DNA from 2 places in the Aeromonas rivuli genome. Region 1 is predicted to be linked to the other one. Evidence: riboswitches for the same ligand, from Rfam matches in the RefSeq annotation. Region 1 holds a riboswitch; the other holds the start of a gene.
What was found. Region 1 has a riboswitch for lysine ahead of lysC (lysine-sensitive aspartokinase 3). Riboswitches for the same ligand answer to the same signal wherever they lie in the genome.
Positions count from the first base shown of each region.

Region 1 (10,956 bases):
GCACGGCGAGAGGGGCCCTTGGCAACGGCGCTGGCCGTCAGGGCAGGCTGTCCGGGCGGAAGCTCTCGCGGATCTGCGGCACCAGGGGCGCGGCCTTGAACCCCTTCTCTTCCCCCAATACCGGATGGAGCAGCGGCTTGTCGGCCAGCGGCGTGAGATCCCCGGCCAGCAGGGCCCGGGTCTCCTGGCCCATCTGATAGAGCTGGCGCACGGCGCCAAACTGGCGTTCGAGTTCGATGCTGCCATCATCCCGGGTGAAGGCCATCATGGGGATCTGGTAGCCGGCATCCCGGGGGGCTTGCTTGCCATGAATGCCCTCGCTGGCCGACATCAGGAAGGGCTGATGATCGCCAAAGGCGAGCACCAGATAGCGCTTGTCACTGCCATCGAGCACCTTGAGCAGGTATTCGAGGGAAGCCATGGCATCGACCACCCCCGTGTAGTAGGTATTGAGCAGCTGCCGCTGGGCCGGATCCATGTCCGGGCAGGCCTTGTCGAGTTCCTGGGCCTGATAGCGGGCCGCATCGAAGGGGCCATGGCCCTGCATGGTGACCGCATAGGCAAACAGGGGCTGGCTGTCTTGTTCGCTGCGCCTTAGCAGGTGATCGATGAGGGCATGGTCCGAGACATAGAGTCCCTTGTGCTCCAGGCTGGTGAAACGATCGATAAACCAGCGCTCCTCATAGCCAAGGGCAGGAATGGCCTTCTCCCGCCCCCAGAATTTCTCGGTATAGGGGTGGGCGAACAGGGTGCGATAACCGCTCGCCTTGGCGGTCTGGGCCAGGCCCGGCACCCGGTCACGCAAGTAGTAGTAAGGCACTATGCCCTGCTTGAGCAGGCCGACCGGCAAACCGGTATTCATCTCGAACTCCGCCAGCACCGTCATGCCCCCCGTGGTGGGGGAGTGAATGGTTTTTTGCCACTGCTGCACGCTGGCGGGCAGGTTGAGGGTGGGGGCGGGGGCACAGATGTTGGCCTTCCAGTTGAGCCAGAGGGATTCGTATTGCAGCACGATCACCAGATCCCAGCGTGGCGCCGTCTGGTTTGGCAGCTGGCTCAGCTGCGGGGTGAGATCATTGGCCTGCAACGGATAACGGAAGATATTGCCGCTTTGCAGCATCTCGTTGACCAGGTTGAACAGGTAGAGGCCGGGGCCTGAGCGGATGATGTCTCTGTGATAATTGACCGCCCTGTCCACGTAGCGGATGTTGGCACCGAGCAGCAGATTGCCCGCCTGGGTCGCGAACACGCACAGGGCGAAGAAGGCGACGGTGGCGGCTAGGGCGCGCAGCACCCAGCGGGACAGGGCGAAATACCAGCAGAGCCCGATCAGCGCCAGGCCTGTCAGCCAGGGCAGCACGGGATGCTGTTCGGTGAGGATCCGCGCCAGGGCCAGCAGATTGCCGAGATCGTCCCCGCCAAGGGGCACGCCGTAGATGGCAATCTTCATGAAATTGGCGAGCAGACCCACGGCGCATAACAGGGTGAATATCAGCCCCATGTAGAGATTGAAACCGGCAAGGGCGCACAGCCCCCAGCCCAGCACCATGCTGCCCCATGCCAGGTAGTAGTGCTCGGGTCGAAAGCCGGACCAGAGCAGGAACTCACCGACCCTGAACACCACGAAGCCATGGAGCAACACGAAGGTGAGGTTGCCGAGCAGCAGGCAGCCGAGCAGGCGCCACCAGAGGTTCTGGCGCAGCAAGGGCAGGCAGATGCGCAAGATTGCGGCGCAGATCAGCAAGGCCAGCCCAAGGCTTATCAACAGGTAGCTGAGATTGAAGCCCTGCTCCGGCAGGGGCTGCAAGATCTGGCGAAACTCGCCGCTCTCCTCCCGGTCTGCCAGCAGCAGACCGACCCTCAGCTGATAGTGGTTAGACAGTGCATCGTCCGGCGCCCTGAGCGTGCTGTTGATGTCGAGGGTACAGCCTTGCTTGCCACACTTTTGTCTCTTGTCGGCCCGCTGGCGCAGCTGGTCGATACGCTGCCCCTGCTCGCCGAGCAGCTCGACCAGTACCCGATCGCTGGCTTGCAACGGCTTTCTCAGTTGCCACTGGCTGTGCACCACCAGATAGAGACCGCGATTGTCACTCTTGTAGAGCAGGGAGTGGCGCACCAGGGTGGCGACCGGGTTGTCGGCCGGGCCCAGTATCAGCGGCGTGGCCGGGCTCAGCAGGTTGGCCGGGCCTAGCTTTGGCAGCAGCAGGGTAAACAGCAGCAGCACAAACAGCAGTGCCAGGGTCAGGGCTGGCAGCAGAGAAACCCGTAGGGAATGGCGGCCGGGGTGAGAGAGAGACATAAGGGCTCATCCTTTGAGCGTTGCGAGGCAGACTTGGCTTGTTTTAATTTTGACCCGATGGTGCTGGGCTTGTTCCAGCTTGTCAATTTAATGACAGATAAATGAATTGATGCTGAAGCCTGGATGGCGCTTGTGTGATCGGGGTCCGCTGGCGGTGGCTCTTTCTGTGATGAAAGCGGCATCATCAGATGAAGGGGCTGGCGGGCCAAGCACAGAGCTGTTTACTCTCTCAATAACGATGGGGGAGGCTGCAATGAATCCTAAGGTTGTTGGACGCCAGGCGAGATTGCTGCAGATGTTGCAGTGTGATGAAGAGATCCAGATCGGCCGTGAGCGCGATTGCCCTCTGACCCTCGCGCAGTTGCAAAGCCTGCACGAGGGGCACCCCGCCGTGCTCGAGGTGTATCACAGTGGCCTCACCGCCCAGGTGTTCCACCTCAAGGTCGAGGGGCATCACTGGTGCCTCAAGCGGCGCCTTCCCGAGTCGCGAGTGGCCAACATCGATGGCCAGACCGCCTTTCTCACCGAGCTGGAGCGCAGGCGGGAGATAGAGGCCCTGCGCGAACAACACCCCACCCTCTTGCCCCATGTGGTCTGCACCAGCTTTGGATCGGCCCAGGCCGGCATACTGCTCTCCCCCTGGTTGCGTGGCGACCCTGTACAGCGCCTCAATGAGCGCAATCTGGCCCAGATGCTGGCGGTACAGGGGGAGCTGGCGCGCTGGGGATGGTTTGACTGGGATCCGAGCCCGGGCAACCTGCTCGATGATGGCCAGCAGATCAGCGTGTTCGATTTTGGCTACATGTGGCCCTTCGACCCCCGCTTCGAGTTCAACTCCAATGGCCTGTGCGATCCGGCGTTTCATGTGGTGGAGAGGCTCGAGACCCGCACCCTGTCGGGACTCTGGCTCGGGGTTGCCAATCCGTTGCCGCAATTTGCCTACTGGCGCGGCCTCACCTTGGCCTGGGCCGAGCAGGAGCTGGCTCGCCTTGGCCGGGAGGGGGCCTGCGAGCCCGTGCTCGCGCGGCTGGTGGGCCTCGAGCAGGAGTGGCGCACCGCCCTGGCAAGCGAGGAGGGGCTGGCGGCCAACTGGCTCAAGGACATGTACCGCAGCCATTGGCTGGATGTGCAAGACGACCTCAGTGGCCAGAGCTGTACCCCGCTCACCCTCAAGCGCCTCGACTGGCTGGAGCATGCCCTGGGCCACTGTTATGAGGAGCTGCTTGCCGGGGGCACCCAGATCAACCAGAGCCAGGGTGAGCTGCTCGCCCTGCTGGCGAGCCAGCGCGAGCAGGCCAAGAGCTGGCAGCTCCCCCCTGAGCGGGTGTGAGTCACAGCGTGACACCGCCCCTCTGAGGCGCTGGCCACAAACAACAAGGGCGCCTGATGGCGCCCTTGTTGTCGTCAAGCCCGGCTGGCTCAGTCGAGCAGCTCCTGGTGCAGGCGATTCACTATCTGGTTAGCCTCGCCTTCGTTGACCAGGAAGCAGAGGTTATGGGCGCTGGCGCCATAACAGATCATGCGGATGTTGTGATCGCGCATGGCGTCGAACACCCGGCTGCCGACCCCGGTTGCCTCGCTCATCCGGTTGCCGATGAGGGCCACCAGCGCGAGCCCCGTCTCTACCTTCACCTTGCACAGCTGACCCAGCTCGGCCAGTACCTTGTCGCCGAGCACGGGCTCACCGTTGCTCTGGCTGCCGGTGTGATCCAGGGTCAGCGACACGCTCACCTCAGAGGTGGTGATGAGATCCACCGAGATGCGGTGACGGGCGAGTATGCCGAACACCTCGGCCAGGAAGCCGTAGGCGTGGAACATGTTGAGGCTGTGCAGGGTGACCAGCACCTGCTGGCGGCGCAGGGCCACGGCGCGAAACAGCGGGCTGCTCTGGGTGCTGGCGCGGATCCAGGTGCCACCGGCCTGGGGATCCTTGCTGGAGCCGACAAACACCGGGATATCGCAGCGCACGGCGGGTTGCAGGGTGGAGGGGTGCAGCACCTTGGCGCCGAAGGTCGCCATCTCGGCCGCCTCTGAAAAACTGATTTCGGGAATGGGGCGAGCGCGGGTCACCAGACGTGGATCCGTGGTGTAGATACCGGGAACATCGGTCCAGATCTCGATGGCGGCGGCGTCCAGGGCCTCGGTAAAGAGGGCGGCGCTGTAGTCCGAGCCACCCCGGCCCAGGGTGGTGGTGCGGCCATCGCCGTCGGCGCCGATAAAGCCCTGGGTGATGACGAGGGTGTCGCCGAGCAGAGGGGCCAGCGCTTGCTGGCACAGGGCGCGGCTGGCATTCAGATCCACGCTCGCCTTGCCAAAGCGGCTGTCGGTGCGCAGCAGTTGGCGCGCATCCTGCCACTGGGCCTTGACGCCGCGCTGGCACAATAGCTCGGTAAAGAGGCGGGTGGACATGAGTTCGCCACAGGCGATGAGGCGATCGGCCAGCTCGGCATCGGTGTGCTGGGTGGCTTGCAGCGCCATCTTGCGAATGTCGCCGAGCAGGCCATGGATGATGGCAGAGGCTTCGCTCGGCTGGCCGAGGTCTTGCAATATGCTCTGCTGGATATCGGCCAATTTGCCGAGTTGCGCCTCGCGCTCCCCTTCATCGAGCTCGCCCTGGGCCAGGGCGACCAGCAGGTTGGTCACGCCGGAGCTGGCGCTCAGCACCACCAGACGGGTTGCCGGGTTGGCCAGCACTATGTTGGCACAGTTGTTCATGGCGGCGGCATTGGCGACGCTGGTTCCGCCAAACTTGGCGACATTGAAAGGGTTCATTGCATGCTCCTGTCTAAATATCAAAAATCCGGATCCGTGGGGGAAATAGACAGGGGAGGGCAGAAAATGGCAGGAATAGCGAAGGATCCCGGCCAGAAGCGCTCCACCTGTAGAACCCATCCAGTACCCGACCAGAGTCTGGCGCGGGTATTGGATGAACACTACCGATGACAACCCGGGGGATTCAGCCCCCGTAGCCGACGATGAGAAGACCAGTCTCCTGCACCATCTCGGCGCTGCTCCCCCTCAATCGGCATCACTGGACGCTGGTGTCCTGCTCCGATCTACCTGGGCAACGCTCCTCTTCTGGCTCCATCCGCTGGGGATGGAGTGCAATTAGAAATAACCCGCGTTGGATTGCACTGTCAATCGAGTTTCGAAAAAAGTTCAATCTCCCATCGAAGACAGCACAAAATCAACAGCTTAAAAAATAGTCTTCGACAAAACCTTGGAGCGGCGCTGCCAGTTGTAGAGCCGCTGACGCTCCACCGGCAGGGCCTCGACCTCCAGGGGCTCGAAACCGCGCTCCCGGAACCAGTGGATGGAGCGGGTGGTCAGCACGAACAGCTGGCGTATGCCGAGCCGCTTGGCCCGCTCAGCCACCTTGGCGACCAGCTGATCCCCCCGGTTGGAGTTGCGATACTCGGGATGGATGGCGACGCAGGCCATCTCGGCCATGGCCTCTTCCATGAAGCAGTAGAGGGCGGCGCAGCCGATGATGAGGCCGTCACGCTCTATGATGGTGAACTTGTCGATCTCCATCTCCAGCTGCTCCCGGGAGCGGCGCACCAGGATCCCGTCCTCTTCCAGCGGGCGTATGAGATCCAGGATGCCGCCAATGTCCTCTATGGTGGCGGCGCGGGCCTGCTCGGCGCTCTCGCGCACTATCTGGGTGCCCAGCCCCTCGCGGCTGAACAGCTCCTGCAGCATGGCGCCATCTTCCTGGTAGCTGACCAGATGAGAGCGGGGCACACCGCCGCGACAAGAGGCGATGGCCGCTCTCAGGTAGCGAGCCGTGCCGGACATCTCCTCACCCGCCTGCTCCAGCTCAATCAGGTACTCTTCCGCCTGCTCGGGGAAGAGCTCGGAGACGGCCTGACCATGACGGTCCATGACCCCCTGGCTTGAGCTGAAACAGATCAGCTTGTCGGCCTTGAGATCCACGGCGATGCGGCGGGCCACCTCTTCGGAGGTGAGATTGAAGCTCTCGCCGGTGACCGAGCAGCCGATGGGGGAGATGAGCACCAGGTTCTGCTGATCGAGTTGGCGAACGATCCCCTCGACGTCGATGCGGCGCACCCGGCCACTGTGGTAGTAGTCGACCCCGTCATCGACTCCCAGGGGCTGGGCGGTGACGAAGTTGCCACTCACCACGCTGATCCGGGCGCCCTGCATGGGGGTATTGGCCAAGCCCATGGAGAGCTTGGCGGTGATGTCGAATTGCATACCGCCACTGACCTGCTTGATGAGGGCGAAGCTCTGATCGTCGGTGACTCTGATCCGCTTGTGGTACTGGGCGTCTATGTTGGCGCGGGCCAGGGCTTCATCATTCTGGGGGCGGGCGCCGAACACCAGCACGAGGCGGATCCCGAGGGTCTGCAACAGGGCGATGTCACTGACAATATTGGCAAAGTTGGGATGAGCGACCGACTCGCCCCCCATCATGAGCACAAAGGTGGCGCCCCTGTGTACGTTGACATAGGGGGTGGACTGCCGAAAGGCATGGACCAGGCTGGGTTCACGTTCACGCACTCGAGATACATCCATAAAAAACAGCAATGGGCCCAATATATGAAAATAAATTCACAAATCAAGACTAAATATTGATTTTGTGCGATTTATTGCCGATGGGGAGGCAGGGCTGGTCTACCTGAGGGAGATGACAGGGGCAGGATGGGCGCCAAGGAGAGTGGCCCCCGGGAGGCGAGGGCGGTTGATCCAAACGGGCAAACTCCTTATCTTCACAGCTCTTGCCGATGTCAGGGACCGGCGGCGTGCCAGCGGCGCGAGCCTGCCTCGCTATTTAAGGATGAACAGATGGAACAGATGTTGTCAGCCGACCAGGCCCTGCCGGGTCGCGATGAAGCCATGGTGATTGGTCAGGTGCACGCGGTCAACGGTCACCCGACCCAGGGTCCCTGGCCCGAGGGCCTGGCCCGGGCCTGGTTTGGCATGGGTTGCTTCTGGGGAGTCGAGCGCCTGTTCTGGCAGCAGCCAGGCATCTATTCGAGCACGGCTGGCTATCAGGGCGGGCATACCCCCAATCCGACCTATAAAGAGGTGTGCAGCGGTCAGACCGGGCACGCCGAGACGGTGCAACTGGTGTTCGATCCGGCGCAGATAAGCTACCAGGATCTGCTGCGCCTGTTCTGGGAGCATCATGATCCGGCCCAGGGCATGCGCCAGGGCGGGGACGTGGGCAGCCAGTACAGATCCGTCATCTTCTATGCCGATGAGCAGCAAAAAGCGCTGGCCGAGGCGAGCCTGTCCGCCTATCAGGAGGCCATGGTGGCGAGCGGTGATACACGCACCATCACCACCCAGATAGTGCCGTTTGCGCCCTACTACTACGCCGAGGATTATCATCAGCAATATCTGCATAAAAATCCGGAAGGTTATTGCGGCCTCGGTGGCATCGGCGTCTGCCTGCCCCCCAGTCTGGCCCGTTAATGCCAGGAACGTTTCCTTTCGGAGCTTGTTATCAGGGGTTGCAAAAAAGTTGAAATAAAGTGGAACAAAAAAGGAACTTGCGGCCACAGGAGTAGACTAACTAGATAGCAGCCAAGGATGGCCGCGATGCCAGACACATGATGAGCCTCCCAACCATGATAGCAAGCGGGGCCGCCCTCCAGGGGGCGGCCCTTCTCATTTCCGCTTATCAATCAAAACATTGCGAGCCACTTGCCGGGTCAGTTTCCAAGATCAGAGCGCGTGAGGGAGCCAGAGTCCTCCTTTCATTTGACACCCCTTGCGGGTCGGGGTCAGTTGATGGCGCTGTCGAACAGGTTCTTGATAAGGTCAATAAATTCGTTCAAAAAAGCAAGTTGCGGCTCGGTCGGGGCCTGCAGCCAGACGGCGGAGAGCACCTCTTCCAGATCGGCGACCACCGCATCGGCCTCCTGCATCATCACGAAACGCAAGGTGGCATCGAGTTGGGGGTTTTGCTCGCACAGGGTCATCAGACTGCTGGCGACTCGCTCGCTGACCAGATCTTCTATGGTCAGGCTCCCTGGCCCCTGTTGGTGGCCCTCGAACAGGCTGAGCCGTTCAACCAGATATTCAATCAGTGCTATGTAGCCATCACTCTCAACCACCATGGGGTCTCTACCTCATCGAAAAAATCAGGGCGTATTCTAGTGGCCAGGCTCAGCTTGGCAAGCTCATCCGTGTAAGTTCAAGTGCAGGCGGTGACGGGTGAAGCTGACACCGCCCCGGCTTACCTGCTCCAATCCGTCCAGCTCAAAGCCATGGCGCAGGAACAGCGGGTAGCTGAACAGGCTCGCTTCGGTGTCGATGCACGTCAGGCCCAGGGCCCTGGCCTCTTGCAGCAGGCGGCGAATGAGCAAACTGGCCAGTCCCCGTCTGCGCAGCTCCGGCGCCACATAGAGCAGGCCGAGATGGCCATCCGGGCTCAGGGTGATAAAGCCCTGCAAGGTGTCGCCCTGCTCCAGTACCCAACCGAGATGAGCCTGCAACTGGTCGGCAAAGCCGGGATGCTGGCCCCCCCGGGCCCACTGCTCGACCTGCTCCGGGCTGTAATGCTCGGGGCCAAGTTCGCGCACAGTGCGCTCGAACAGGTCTGCGAGGCGCGGGATGTGGGCGGCGCACAGTGGCACGCAGCGCAAGGTATCACGCTCTTGGCTGCCTGATGATGGTTGCGATATCGTCATGATTTCACCGCCTGCGGTCGTTTGGCCTTGGGCAAACCCGCCACCACCCGCTCATAGGAGTGCAGGATCCAGCCCTGCCAGAGCGCGGCGTCCAGACTCTCGCTCAGGGTCACCGTATTCCAGTGCTGCTTGTTCATGTGCCAGCCGGGTTTCACTTCGGGGTGGATCTCGCGCAGCAAGAGCGCCAGCTCAGGCTCGCACTTGAGGTTGATGGTCAGCGGCTCGGCCTGCCAGTTGACCAGGGCGAACATCTTGCCGGCGATGCGATAGACCAGGAACTCCGGGCCGAAGGGGGTATCCTCCTGGGCGCCGGGCAGGCTGAGCAGAAATTCACGCAAAAGAGAGAGGGTCATGCGGGGCTCCGTGCTGGTCCGATGATGAGTGACAGCATATTCAGCGGGGCGCCCCTTCTGTTAATATGCTCGCCGAGTATATCCCTCAACCCCCCGGGAGCCCATAAGATGTTGTACCACAAGACCTTTGAGCTTGGCCCCGATCGGGATTGGGTGGTGTTCGTGCACGGCGCCGGTGGCAGCTCCAACATCTGGTTCAAGCAACTGCGCGCCTATCGGGAGCACTTCAACGTGCTGCTGCTGGATTTGCGCGGCCACGGCCAATCCCACCAGTTGCAGCAAGTGGTCAAGGGGCACTACAGCTTTCGGGCCGTGACCGAGGACATCCAGCGCCTGCTCGATCACCTGCGCATTCCCCGCGCCCATTTTGTCGGCATTTCCCTTGGCACCATCCTCATTCGCCACCTGGCCGAGCTCTGCCCCGAGCGGGTCAAGAGCATGGTGCTCGGCGGCGCCATACTGCGCCTCGACATCCGCTCCAGGGTGCTGGTGCAGCTCGGCCGGGTCGGCCAGCATATTCTGCCCTACATGTGGCTCTACCGGTTGTTCGCCTTCATCATCATGCCGCGCCAGCACCATCAGGAGTCCCGCAACCTGTTCGTGCGCGAGGCCCGGAAATTGTGCCAGAAGGAGTTCAAACGCTGGTTCCGCCTCGCCGCCGAGGTGAACCCCTTGATGCGCTACTTCAAGGAGCGCGCCCTGCCGATCCCGACCCTCTATGTGATGGGGCAGGAGGATCACATGTTCCTCTCCCCGGTGCGCGAGCAGGTGGCCCGCGACCCCTACAGCCAGCTCGCCATCATCGAGAACTGCGGCCATGTCTGCAATGTTGAGCAGCCGGAGCACTTTAATCGGCAGTCGTTGGCGTTTATATCCAGCCAGACGGTCGCGGCATAGGTGGTTGAGTTGAGCGAGGTGAAGCAAAACAGCGAATTGCCTCGTTGTTACAGAGTTCGATAGCGACCATCGACAAAAATATAATCGACCCGAGAATTATCTCGAGACTGGAGAGGTTCGAACGTTCCATCCACGATCATCCGAATACGCTCCGCTATTCTAACCTACGCCAGATATATAATTTCAAACGCCATCCTTTATTAATGCTGTTTTATATTCATCGAATAGATTCTTAAATTCCCTTGCGGATTCAGGTTTGCTGAACATATATACTTCATTTAAACCAGATTTAGATTTCAGATGTAGCTCACCATAACGAACAATAGGGATTTGATAGTTGTCAGTAAAACGCTTGTCTCTGCTTCCATCTTTATTAGATTTTGCCCATGCATGATCGATAACCTTTGAATCTAAAGGTACCTTTTCACTCTCGATGAAATTAACATATGAGAAGTCAATGGTTACGTGTTGTATGTCAATTAGGGCAATATCATTATTGCTTTCCATAAATATAAATTGTGGATAGATATGTAAGTCGTCACCATTTGCATTTCCGAAGTTAAGCGCCTGGTAGTCACAGAGTATTTTTGAACTATCCGATAGCTTTAGCCTCACTTCCTTTCTCTCTATAACATTGTCTGCTGCCGTCCTTTCAACAACTCGGTCAATCCTTCTAGAGGTTGTAATATCCCATGCTTTATCTATAGATATCAAGTTATTGAAGTGATGGCTCAGTGAGCCAAAT
Region 1 is NZ_CP079742.1:2,531,571-2,542,526, reverse strand. Features, by position in the region: gene KYK33_RS11795 (LTA synthase family protein) at 38-2,299, opposite strand; gene KYK33_RS11790 (protein kinase family protein) at 2,553-3,629, shown strand; gene lysC (lysine-sensitive aspartokinase 3) at 3,719-5,071, opposite strand; lysine riboswitch at 5,160-5,385, opposite strand; gene argA (amino-acid N-acetyltransferase) at 5,495-6,823, opposite strand; gene msrA (peptide-methionine (S)-S-oxide reductase MsrA) at 7,109-7,741, shown strand; gene KYK33_RS11770 (DUF3802 family protein) at 8,053-8,388, opposite strand; gene KYK33_RS11765 (GNAT family N-acetyltransferase) at 8,452-8,961, opposite strand; gene KYK33_RS11760 (MmcQ/YjbR family DNA-binding protein) at 8,958-9,314, opposite strand; gene KYK33_RS11755 (alpha/beta fold hydrolase) at 9,423-10,211, shown strand; gene KYK33_RS11750 (hypothetical protein) at 10,395-10,956, opposite strand, start outside.

Region 2 (10,956 bases), 680 kb from region 1:
CACGCCGCCCTTTTTTATTTTGACGTCATGAATATTGCATGTGATCGGGGAAGGAGATTTAACGTTATGACCAAATCAGACCTCATCGAACAACTGGCTGCGAGCCGCATGCATATGCCGGCTAAGGATGTTGAGGCCGCTATCAAGGAGATCCTTGAGCAGATGGCATCGACTTTACAAAACGGCGATCGGATTGAAATTCGCGGTTTTGGCAGCTTTTCTCTGCACTATCGTGCTCCGCGGGTCGGGCGAAATCCCAAGACTGGCGACAAGGTGGAATTGACGGGCAAATATGTCCCGCACTTCAAACCGGGTAAAGAGTTACGCGAACGCGTCAACCTCGTTGAATAATGCAGAAAACGGCATACCTGAGTATGCCTTTTTTGTTTTTGTCCCTTTAATTGTGCCAATTCACTTGTTTCTGAAAGTCTTTTCCCATTCGCTCTAGAGTCTGCCGTGGATTTTAAGGATAATCATCAGGTCTTTTTCGATACTGACAGGAAGATCCTATGAAGCGTATCTTGGCCCTTATCCCGCTGGTGTTGGTCTTTATCTTCACCCTGGCCCTCGGCTCACAGAATGGTCAGTTGGTGCAATTCAACTATCTGATTGCCCAAGGCGAGTTTTCCCTTTCCCTCTTGCTTGGCCTCTTTTTTGGTACCGGCTTCCTGCTTGGCTGGCTGGTCTTTGGCCTCTTGTTCCTGCGCCTCAAGCTGCAGAATCGCACCTTGAATCGCACCGTGCGTCGGCAATCTCGCCAGTTAGAACTAGCCACTGCATCGGACAAGGGGTCCGGTAAGGAATAACGTTCCTCCATGCTTGAACTGCTTTTCCTGTTGTTACCCATTGCAGCCGGTTACGGCTGGTATATGGGGCGCAGGAGTGTTCGCCAGGACACCCAGAAACAGAGCAACCAGTTTTCCCGCCAATATGTGGCGGGCCTTAACTATTTGCTCTCCGACGAGTCTGACAAGGCCGTCGATCTCTTCATTCAGTTGCTTGAAGTCGACAGCGACACCATCGAAACCCATCTCTCCCTCGGCAATCTGTTTCGTCAGCGTGGGGAGGTCGATCGCGCCATCAAGATCCACCAGAACCTGGTCAGCCGCGAGCTGACGCGCGAACAGCGCCAACTTGCCCTGCAAGAGCTGGCGCGGGATTTTCTGGCTGCCGGTCTGCTCGACAGGGCTGAGGCCATCTGGGTTGAGCTGTGCGAGGATGGCGATTTCGAGGAGACGGCGCTCACCCAGTTGCTGATCATTCATCAACAGCTGCGGGATTGGCAGCAGGCTATTCTGGTTGCCCAGCGTCTGCAAAAATTCCCCGGCAAGAAGCTGGCCGAGCCCATCTCCCATTTCCATTGCGAACTGGCTGAGCAGGCACTGATGGATGGCGACCTGAGTGAGGGGCGTGCTCGTCTGAAGAAGGCATTGGGGGTCAATCCCCATTGCGCTCGAGCCAGCCTGCGTTTGGCCAAGCTGGACATGGAGGAGGGCGATTACCTGCAGGCGAGCCGCGAACTGCTGCGCGTCTTCGAGCAGGATATCGATTTTGCCTCCGAAGCCATGCCACTGCTGAGCGACTGTTATGAAAAGCTGGGCCGCAGTGCCGAGCTTATCCCGTTGCTTGAGAAAGCGGTGGAAGATCACGCAGGGGTGAGTGTCACCCTGGCGCTGGCCAAGCTGGTGGGAGAGCGTGATGGCCTGCACCAGGCTCGTGCCCTGGTATTGCGGCAGTTGCGCCGCCACCCCTCCATGAAGGGTTTCTACCAGCTGGTAGGCTTCCAGCTTGCCAGTGCGGAGCCAGGCCCCGCCAAGGAGAGCCTGGAGCTGTTACAGCAGTTGGTCGGCGAACAGATCAAAATAAAATCAACCCACAAGTGCCGCCAGTGTGGCTTTGCCACCCACTCCTTGTTCTGGCAATGTCCCTCCTGCCGGCAGTGGGGCTCCATCAAGCCGATCCGTGGTCTGGACGGTGAATAACCTATAGGAAGAGAAATGCTAGATCCCAAAGTTCTGGTCGCGCTGGATTATCAGTGTGAAGCCGATGCCCTGGCCTTCGTTGAACGGGTCTCACCGACCCAGTGCCGCCTCAAGGTGGGCAAGGAGATGTTCACGCTGTTTGGCCCCCAGTTCGTGCGTCAGCTGGTTGCCAAGGGCTTCGACGTCTTCCTGGATCTGAAGTTTCACGACATCCCCAATACGGTTGCCAAGGCCGTTGCGGCCAGTGCCGAATTGGGTGTCTGGATGGTGAACGTGCATGCCAGCGGGGGAGAGCGCATGATGCGGGCCGCCAAAGCAGCCCTCGTGCCTTATGGCGATAAAGCGCCGTTGCTCATTGGCGTGACGGTACTGACCAGCATGGAACAAGAGGATTTGCAGGGCATTGGTCTGGATATCAGCCCGGCCGAACAGGTGCTGCGCCTGGCTCGCCTTGCCAGGGCATCCGGGCTCGATGGAGTGGTCTGTTCTGCCAACGAAGCGAGGGAGTTGAAGGCCGCGCTGGGGGATGACTTTACCTTGGTGACGCCAGGAATACGCCCTCTGGGCGTGGCACAGGGCGATCAGCGCCGGGTGATGACGCCCCGTGAGGCAGTGGCTGCGGGGGCGGACTATCTGGTGATTGGGCGTCCGATCACCCAATCGGCCGATCCGGCTCTGACCCTTGCAGAAATCAACGACGATCTCGCCAGCCGCTGACCAAGAGCGTGAGCAGGCCAAGCACCAGGCCTGCTCCCGCACCGACCAGATGTGACCCTATGTGTACCTTGGCCCCGATCAGCATGGCGGCCGGACCATCCCCCCCGGAGTAGTGATCCAGTCCCAGTTTGATGGCAATCCCCAGCAGCATGAGCCAGCCCGAATGACGGCGGTGGCGAATGTCTTGAATGGCCCCCCAAACGAAGAGCCCATGCAGCATGCCGGACAGGCCCATGTACCATTGGGTGTGCGGATAGCCATACCACAGGCCCAGGCCCACGGCGAGACTGAGCACTGCCAGCAGCCGCGGCAAGGCCCAACCCTGCAGGTAATCACAGAACAAGGCATAGAGCACCAGCAGGCCGGCGAGGTTGAGCAGCAGGTGCCACAGATTGGTGTGAGCCAGATTGCCTGTTATGATGCGCCACCCTTCTCCCTGAGCTATCAGCGTCCGGTTGAAGGCGATGAGATCGTTTGGCACGGTAAAGAAGAGGATCAGGCAGGCGAGTGAAAGCGTGATGAGCCAGAATAGCCCGGATTTGACTGACAACATGAAAGGGCCCAACGAACAAAACAGTCGCTACTGTACACGCTGCGTCCGCGCCCTCAAAGCCTGTCTATGCGAATATATTCATCCCGTGGTGAATCGGGCCCCCCTGGTCATTTTGCAACACCCGAGTGAGGTGGGGCATCCCAAGGGTACCGCGTCCCTGCTGGCCGCCAGCCTGACCGAGGCCCAGATCTGGGTCGGGGAGACGTTCAGCGAGCACCCGGCACTGATGCAGTTGCTGGCCACTCGTCCCTGCTATCTGCTCTGGCCCGATGAACAGGCCCGGCCTCTGGCCGAGTTGCGTGCCTTGCCCCCGGCCTCAGCCCAGGGAGAGCCTTGCTTCCTGCTGCTCGATGGCACCTGGCGCAAGGCTTATAAAATGCTCTGTCTGAACCCGGCGCTAGCCGCCTTGCCGCGCATTGCCCTCGCCACCGCCCAAGGCCAGTACCTTATCCGCAAAAAGCCTTTTGCCACGGCCTTGTCGACCCTGGAGGCGGGCTATCATCTGTTATCGCAATGGGAGGGCGACCCGGCCAAATATGCCCCCTTGCCGAATCTGTTCCATCGTCTCAACGAGCAGTGGCTCTCCTATTCGACGCGCAAGCCAGCGGCCCTGCGCCCTTAAGAGGATCTATCAAGTGAGAAAAGCAGTTGTGGTGTTCAGTGGCGGTCAGGACAGTACCACCTGTCTGGTACAGGCCAAGGCGCAATATGACGAGGTTCACGCCATTACCTTCGACTATGGTCAGCGCCATCTGGCGGAGATTGAGACGGCCCGCACCCTATCCAAGGTGCTGGGCGTGGCTGCCCACAAGGTGATGGATGTCACCTTGCTGGGGGAGCTGGCCATATCGGCCCTGACCCGGGACGATATTCCGGTCAGTGGCGAGTTGCAGGACAATGGCTTGCCCAACACCTTCGTGCCGGGCCGTAACATACTCTTCCTGACCCTGGCGGCCATCTATGCCTATCAAGTGGGCGCGGAGGCGGTGATCACCGGGGTCTGCGAGACGGATTTCTCCGGTTATCCCGATTGCCGCGATGAGTTCGTCAAGGCGCTTAACCATGCGGTGGCGCTGGGACTGGATCGTGGCTTGCGTTTCGAGACGCCCTTGATGTGGCTCGACAAGGCCGAGACCTGGGCGCTCGCCGATACGTTCGGCCAGCTGAACCTGGTGCGCGAACAAACATTGACGTGCTACAACGGCCTGATTGGCGATGGCTGTGGGACCTGTCCCGCCTGCATACTGCGCCGCCGTGGTCTGGATCAGTATCTGGCTGATCGGGCAGGCGTCAGCCTGCGTCTGCAACACAAACAGGGGCGCTAGCCTTATTCACCCCGCACGGGGTCACAGTGATTGGTAACCAGTAGTTTTATGATGCTCTACCCGATTAACGAAATTTTTCAGACCATACAGGGGGAGGGGGTGTTCACCGGCCTGCCCGCTATCTTCGTGCGCCTGCAGGGCTGTCCCGTCGGCTGCCCCTGGTGTGACACCCGTCATACCTGGGTGGTGGATCCGGCGCGCCAGGTGCCGGTCAGCCAGGTGCTGGATTGCTCTAACGAATCCGATGGTTGGAGCCCGATGAGCGGCGCCCAGATATTGGCCAGTTTTGCCGAGCTGGGTTATCGGGCCAAGCACGTGGTGATCACCGGAGGGGAACCCTGCCTCTATGATCTGAACGAGCTCAGCGAGACCCTGTACCAGGCCGGTTATCAGCTGCAGATAGAAACGAGCGGTACCAGCGAGGTGCTGACCCATCCGGCGACCTGGGTCACCGTATCCCCTAAAATAGGGATGGCTGGCGGCTTGACTGTGTTGCCCAACGCCTTGGCCAGGGCCAATGAAATCAAGCATCCTGTGGCAATGATGCGACATGTCGAGGAGCTGGATGCCCTGCTCGCCGGCGCCCAGCTGCGCGAGGATGTGGTGATCGCGCTGCAACCCATCAGCCAGAAACCCAGGGCAACCCAGCTTGCCATGGCGGTCTGTATTGAACGTAATTGGCGCCTCTCTATCCAGACTCATAAATATCTGGAAATCGATTAAATGACCGGCTTGCCTGACGAACAGATATTGCTGACTCTGGCCACGCCAATGCCTTATGGCAAATATCGGGGGCGCAGGCTCATCGATTTACCTGAACCTTATCTGGTGTGGATGGCGCGGAGTGGATTTCCGGCTGGCTCTCTGGGGCAATCACTGGCATTGGCGTATGAGATAAAATTAAATGGGCTCGAGTCCATGATACTACCCATCATCGATAGGATATCAGTATGAGAATATATACCCGGCAAGGCGACAAGGGGATGACCCGATTGGCAGATGGTAGCCGCATTGCCAAAAGTCATCAGAGAGTGGCCAGTTATGGCGACATAGATGAATTAAATTCTCATATAGGTCTTCTTGCTGCGAAAATAACCGATCAGCAACCCCAGGTATTAGCCGAGTTGACCCTCATTCAGCAAGAGTTGTTTGACCTGGGAGGTGAATTGGCATTTTCGAGTGAGGCGCAGTCGAGTGCTATTTGGCAGGTCAGGGAGGAGTGGACGACGCGACTGGAATCCCAGATCGATCATTACACTGAACAATTAGCGCCGCTGCGCCAGTTTATTCTACCCGGCGGATCTGAAGCGGCTGCCCTGGCCCATGTGGTACGGACACTGACGCGGCGCTGTGAGCGACAGCTGCTTGTCCTGGCTGAACAGGAGCAGATCAACCCTGCCGTCATCCCCTACGTCAACCGGCTCAGCGACTGGTTCTTTACCCTGGCTCGCTACCTGGTCTGCCAAGAGGGCAAGCCGGAAGTGCATTGGATTAAAGCGGCAGACAGGTAAATACCCAGATGGTTCTGACGACAGAGTGAGCAACCTTGTCTGGAGCAAAAAAAAACCTCGCCATGCGAGGTTTTTTTATAGGGAATGCCTGGATAAATCAGATAGCGAAATCTGCCAGGGATTTACCTGCTTCAACGGCCTTGGCGATAGCGGAAGGCATACGACCCTGACCGGTCCAGGTTTTCTCGACACCGTTATCATCATAACGGTATTTCGGCGGACGCGGAGCGCGCTTGCTGCCTTTAGCCGGTTCGGCGGAAGGAGCCGTGCTAACCAATTCAGCTGGGTCGATCCCCGCGGCTTTCAGCATTTCGGTATATTCATTGATTTTACGCTGACGCTCTTCGCGAGCTTGACGATCGACGGCTTCATCTTGCTGACGTTCAGCAACGATGGCGGAGAATTTCTCCAGCCCTTCTTCCAGTTGTTCCAGAGTCAGCTCACGGCAAGCGGCACGCAGGCTACGGATATTCAGCAGTACTTTCAGAAATTCAGTCATAGTGGTTACCATGCGAGCAAGAAAGGGATAAATATTGGATAACTATTTTCTGGTAATTTATACGTCAGGACGACATTAAGTCAAGTCGAGATAATTAATAAATAATTTCCTGAAATTAAGATCATTATTTTTTAATCCCTGTCGACGGGTTAATTAGGGTGAGAAACCTCATCAAGGTGGGTGTCAGGCTAAAATCTCGTCAGATCTCTCCTTCGTGATATCTCTCACTGCCATTATGCGGAAAGACTTGATTCGAATGAGTATTAAATCAAAAAACTTGATATAAAATGTCAGCACGATAAAATGCCCGCCGAATACCTTTTAAGTAGAGGCGCGCTGCCTATAACTACTCATGCGGAGGGTGATGCCTGTGAAGTATGAGGAAAGGAGCCAGCGCCGAAGTGATCATGCCATCATGCAGGGTCGCTGGGACTGCATCGAACAGGTGCAGTACTGCCATAGTCAATCACTATGGAGCGCTACTGAAGGGGCTGAGGAGTAACCCTTCGCGGGCTCATTTTCTTCTTTATCCTCTCGGTAGATCTCCACCTTATGTTGTAGGTGTCAAGAGATCATGGACATTACCCATTACGCCGATTCGGCGTGGTCCCTCATTCCCCCTTTGGCGGCAGTCATACTGGCCGTCACGACCCGCAAGGTGCTGCTCTCCCTCGGCGTCGGCATCGTGCTGGGCTGCCTGCTGGTAAATCAGTTTGCCCCCCTGGCCAGTGCCGAGTATCTCGGCCAGGTGGCCAAGGGGATATTCTGGGCTGACGGCGCCTTGAATGGCTGGAACGTCAATATACTGATATTCCTGCTGCTACTGGGCGGCATCATCAGTCTGCTGACGGTGTCGGGCGCGACGCTGGCATTTGCAGAATGGGCGGCGCAGCGTATCCAGGACCGACGGGGGGCCAAGCTGCTGACCGGCCTGCTGGTGTTCCTGTTCTTCATCGATGACTATTTTCACAGTCTGTCGGTGGGCACCATCTGCCGTCCGCTGACCGATCGCTTCAATATCTCCCGGGCCAAGCTGGCCTATCTGCTTGATTCAACCGCCGCCCCTGTCTGTGTGTTGATGCCGATCTCCTCCTGGGGAGCTTATATCATCGCCCTCATCGGCGGCATCTTGACGGCCCATGGTATCCAGGATCAGAGTCCCATTTCTGCCTTCGTGCAGATGATCCCCATGAACTTCTATGCCCTGTTCACCCTGGCCATGGTATTGGTGGTGATAGTGTTCCAGCTCGACATCGGTCCCATGCGTGAGCATGAGCAGCGCGCCCTCAAAGGGCAGTTGTGGGATCCGGCCAAGGGTGTGCCCCCCGGCAGCAGCGGCGATCTGCCGGTCTCCAGTCGCGGCCGGGTCCTCGATCTGGTGTTGCCTATCCTGACCCTGACCGCGTCCACCGTCTATTTCATGATGGCCACCGGGGCTGCTGCCCTGGCCGAGAAAGGACTGCCGTTCGGGGTGCTGGGCGCGTTCGAGAATACCGATGTGGGTGCCTCTCTGGTCAATGGCGGCCTGTGCGGGCTTGGGGTGGCCGTGGTGCTGACTCTGCGCATGGGACTGAGCCTGCGCACCTGGCTCGAGGTCATCAAGCACGGCGTCATGGCCATGCTGCCCGCCATCTATATTCTGGTGTTTGCCTGGGCCATCGGCGCCGTCATCCGCGATGTGGAGACCGGTAAATATCTGGCTTCCCTGGCCCAGAGCGGGCTCCCCATCGAGTTGCTGCCTGTGGTGATGTTCTGCCTCTCCGGCGCCATGGCGTTTGCCACCGGCACCAGCTGGGGTACCTTCGGTATCATGCTGCCTCTGGCCGGTGATATGGCTGCTGCCAGCGAGATAAGCATGATGTTGCCGATGCTTTCTGCGGTGCTGGCCGGGGCCGTATTTGGCGATCACTGTTCACCGATATCGGACACCACCATCCTCTCCTCCACGGGGGCCGGTTGCCATCATATCGACCACGTGATGACGCAGCTGCCCTATGCGCTGACCATCGCCATCGGCGCTGCCTTCGGCTACCTGGTGCTGGGGCTGACCCACTCGGTCGGCGCAGGTTTTGTCACCAGCGGCGTCTGGTTCCTCGGGGTGACACTCTTCTACCTGAGAGCCAATCAGAAGGCGGCAGCCACCGCCTGATGAATGATGAGGGGCCTGCGGGCCCCTTTGTTTTTGACGCCATGCTGCGTTAGCATGCGCGCCATAAATTGGTATCGGAGCAGGCATGGCCTCACTACATTACAAATTCGCCGCGATGAATTCGGGCAAATCCACCCAATTGATCCAGGCACACTTCAACTATCTCGAGCGGGGCATGCACCCTCTGGCCATGACGCCAGCCATTGATGACAGATCCGGACTCGGGGTGATCAGCGCCAGGGTCGGGTTGACGTTAAAGGTGGAGGTGTTTAGCGACAGCTGCGATCTGTTCGAGATGGTCAAGGCTCGCCATGCGGAGCAGGCCATCGATGTGTTCATCGTCGATGAGGCGCAATTTCTCACCAAGGAGCAGGTCTATCAGCTGGCCCGGGTGGTGGATGAGGCGGGTATTCCCGTGATTGCCTATGGCCTCAAGATTGATTTTCGTGCCGAGCTGTTCCCGGGCTCCTACCATCTGCTCTGTCTGGCCGACAAGGTGGAAGAGCTCAAGAGCATCTGCTGGTGTGGCAACAAGGCGCACATGAATGCCAGGGTCAATGCCGATGGTCAGGTGGTGCGGGATGGCGCTCAGGTGGAGATAGGGGGCAATGCCCGTTATGTCTCCCTGTGCCGCAAGCACTATCTGGCTGGCCGGGCATTTCGTTAAGTTCAGCTAGTGCAGGCTTGAATTAGGATGAAAAGGGCCCGGTCGGGCCCTTTTCTGATGGTGGGTGCAGCCATGGGAAGTGGCTCAGGCAGGGGAGGCGGGGAGCTTAATCGAATTCGCTGTCGACCGGGGTAATGATGGGATCTGCCACCGGCAGTCGATGAAACAGCTGACGAAAGTGCTGCTGAACCCGGCCTATATCGACAAGGGACATGCCGGAGGCGAAACCGAACCAGACATAGAGACCTGTCAGGTCACGGAACATGGGGGGCAGGTACTTGGGGGCGGCGATCAGCCCCTCCAGATAGTGCTGATAGAGCACAGGAATGTCATCCAGGGTCACCTTGCCCACAAACAGCATGGGCAATATTTCGGGTACGCCCTCCAACACGGCGCTGCGGATGAAGTTGACCGTCTCCACATAGCCCTTTACGTAGGAGAGATCCTTGGTAAAGCAGGCGCCCCCCGCCACCATGCCGCCCCGGAATACGCGTTGGGTGATCTTGTAGGCATCATGCTCGCTCGCGCCCTTGTCCAGAAAATGGCGATAGAGTTCGATGAAGTCCGCGCCATTCTCGGCCATGTCGATGGCCATCACCCTGTCCGAGATGCGTTTAGCCCGGTCCGGGAAAGAGCTGAAGGTCAGAGTCTCTATCAGCACAGCCAACCCCTCCTGGCAGGCGGTGATGCGTGGTGAGCCGGCACTGAGCCAGGTCGCATAAGGTTGCTGTCGGCCATTAAGGGTGGTGCCGACATGAACCCAGCCCTCATGGACTTCCAACACCTGCAGATCCAGCTCGGAGAAGCGGGCATGACTGCTAAGCTTGATATAGTCACCGCCGGCTGCGGCATCCGAGACGATGCCATCGCTCAGCTTTACCTGCACCTGACCGTCGCGAAAGTAACTGGATAGTTTGTCCTGCAGCCGGTCGACCGCTGCCTGCCCCTCAAACTCCTTGGGATAGGGGCGCACCAGATGGCGGGCGCCAGGCAGGGAGAAGATGTCGCACAACCGCTCTCCCAGCTCGCGCAGTGTCTTGCGATCGCCACGCAGATGATCCCGGGCCGAGCCATAGAGACGCTGGCTGTAACGCAGAAAGTCCGGCTGACCGCGTTGGCGCAGCATCTCGATCACCACCATATATTGGTCGACGTTGGCCTGCAGTATGCGGCCCAGATCGTCATGGGGGCCCAGTTTGCGGCGGATCCTGTCCCTGAGCTCCTTGAGCTCCAGGTACTTGTTGCGCGGATCGAAGCCCAGATCCAAGCCCTGATAGAAGTTGGCATCGATGGCGGGGAGTTCACGGCCCCCCTTTGCCAGGAAGTCATGGCGGATATGATGGGGCCATTTGATGGCATCCAGAATGCGGATCGGCTTTTGCAACACCAGCAATTCATCGGAAAGGGACTTGAGGTGCAGGCGATATTTCTCTTGGATGGTCATCGATACTCGGCTGAGGGCTGCGCGCAGGTGGGCTGAGTATATGGACTGTCAGTGTCAAAAAGAAGCGCAAACAGAGGCGGGCAGGGGCCTCTGCTTTAGGTTGGCCACA
Region 2 is NZ_CP079742.1:1,850,409-1,861,364, forward strand. Features, by position in the region: gene ihfB (integration host factor subunit beta) at 67-351, shown strand; gene KYK33_RS08735 (LapA family protein) at 510-806, shown strand; gene lapB (lipopolysaccharide assembly protein LapB) at 816-1,982, shown strand; gene pyrF (orotidine-5'-phosphate decarboxylase) at 1,998-2,699, shown strand; gene rrtA (rhombosortase) at 2,674-3,252, opposite strand; gene KYK33_RS08755 (tRNA-uridine aminocarboxypropyltransferase) at 3,251-3,874, shown strand; gene queC (7-cyano-7-deazaguanine synthase QueC) at 3,888-4,577, shown strand; gene queE (7-carboxy-7-deazaguanine synthase QueE) at 4,629-5,300, shown strand; gene KYK33_RS08770 (DUF3820 family protein) at 5,301-5,531, shown strand; gene KYK33_RS08775 (cob(I)yrinic acid a,c-diamide adenosyltransferase) at 5,528-6,088, shown strand; gene KYK33_RS08780 (H-NS family histone-like protein) at 6,186-6,587, opposite strand; lysine riboswitch at 6,906-7,077, shown strand; gene KYK33_RS08785 (Na+/H+ antiporter NhaC family protein) at 7,162-8,736, shown strand; gene KYK33_RS08790 (thymidine kinase) at 8,822-9,403, shown strand; gene KYK33_RS08795 (flavohemoglobin expression-modulating QEGLA motif protein) at 9,510-10,847, opposite strand.
Region 2: it holds a riboswitch for lysine, as region 1 does, so the genes downstream of both, KYK33_RS08785 (Na+/H+ antiporter NhaC family protein) here and lysC (lysine-sensitive aspartokinase 3) in region 1, are expected to answer to the same signal.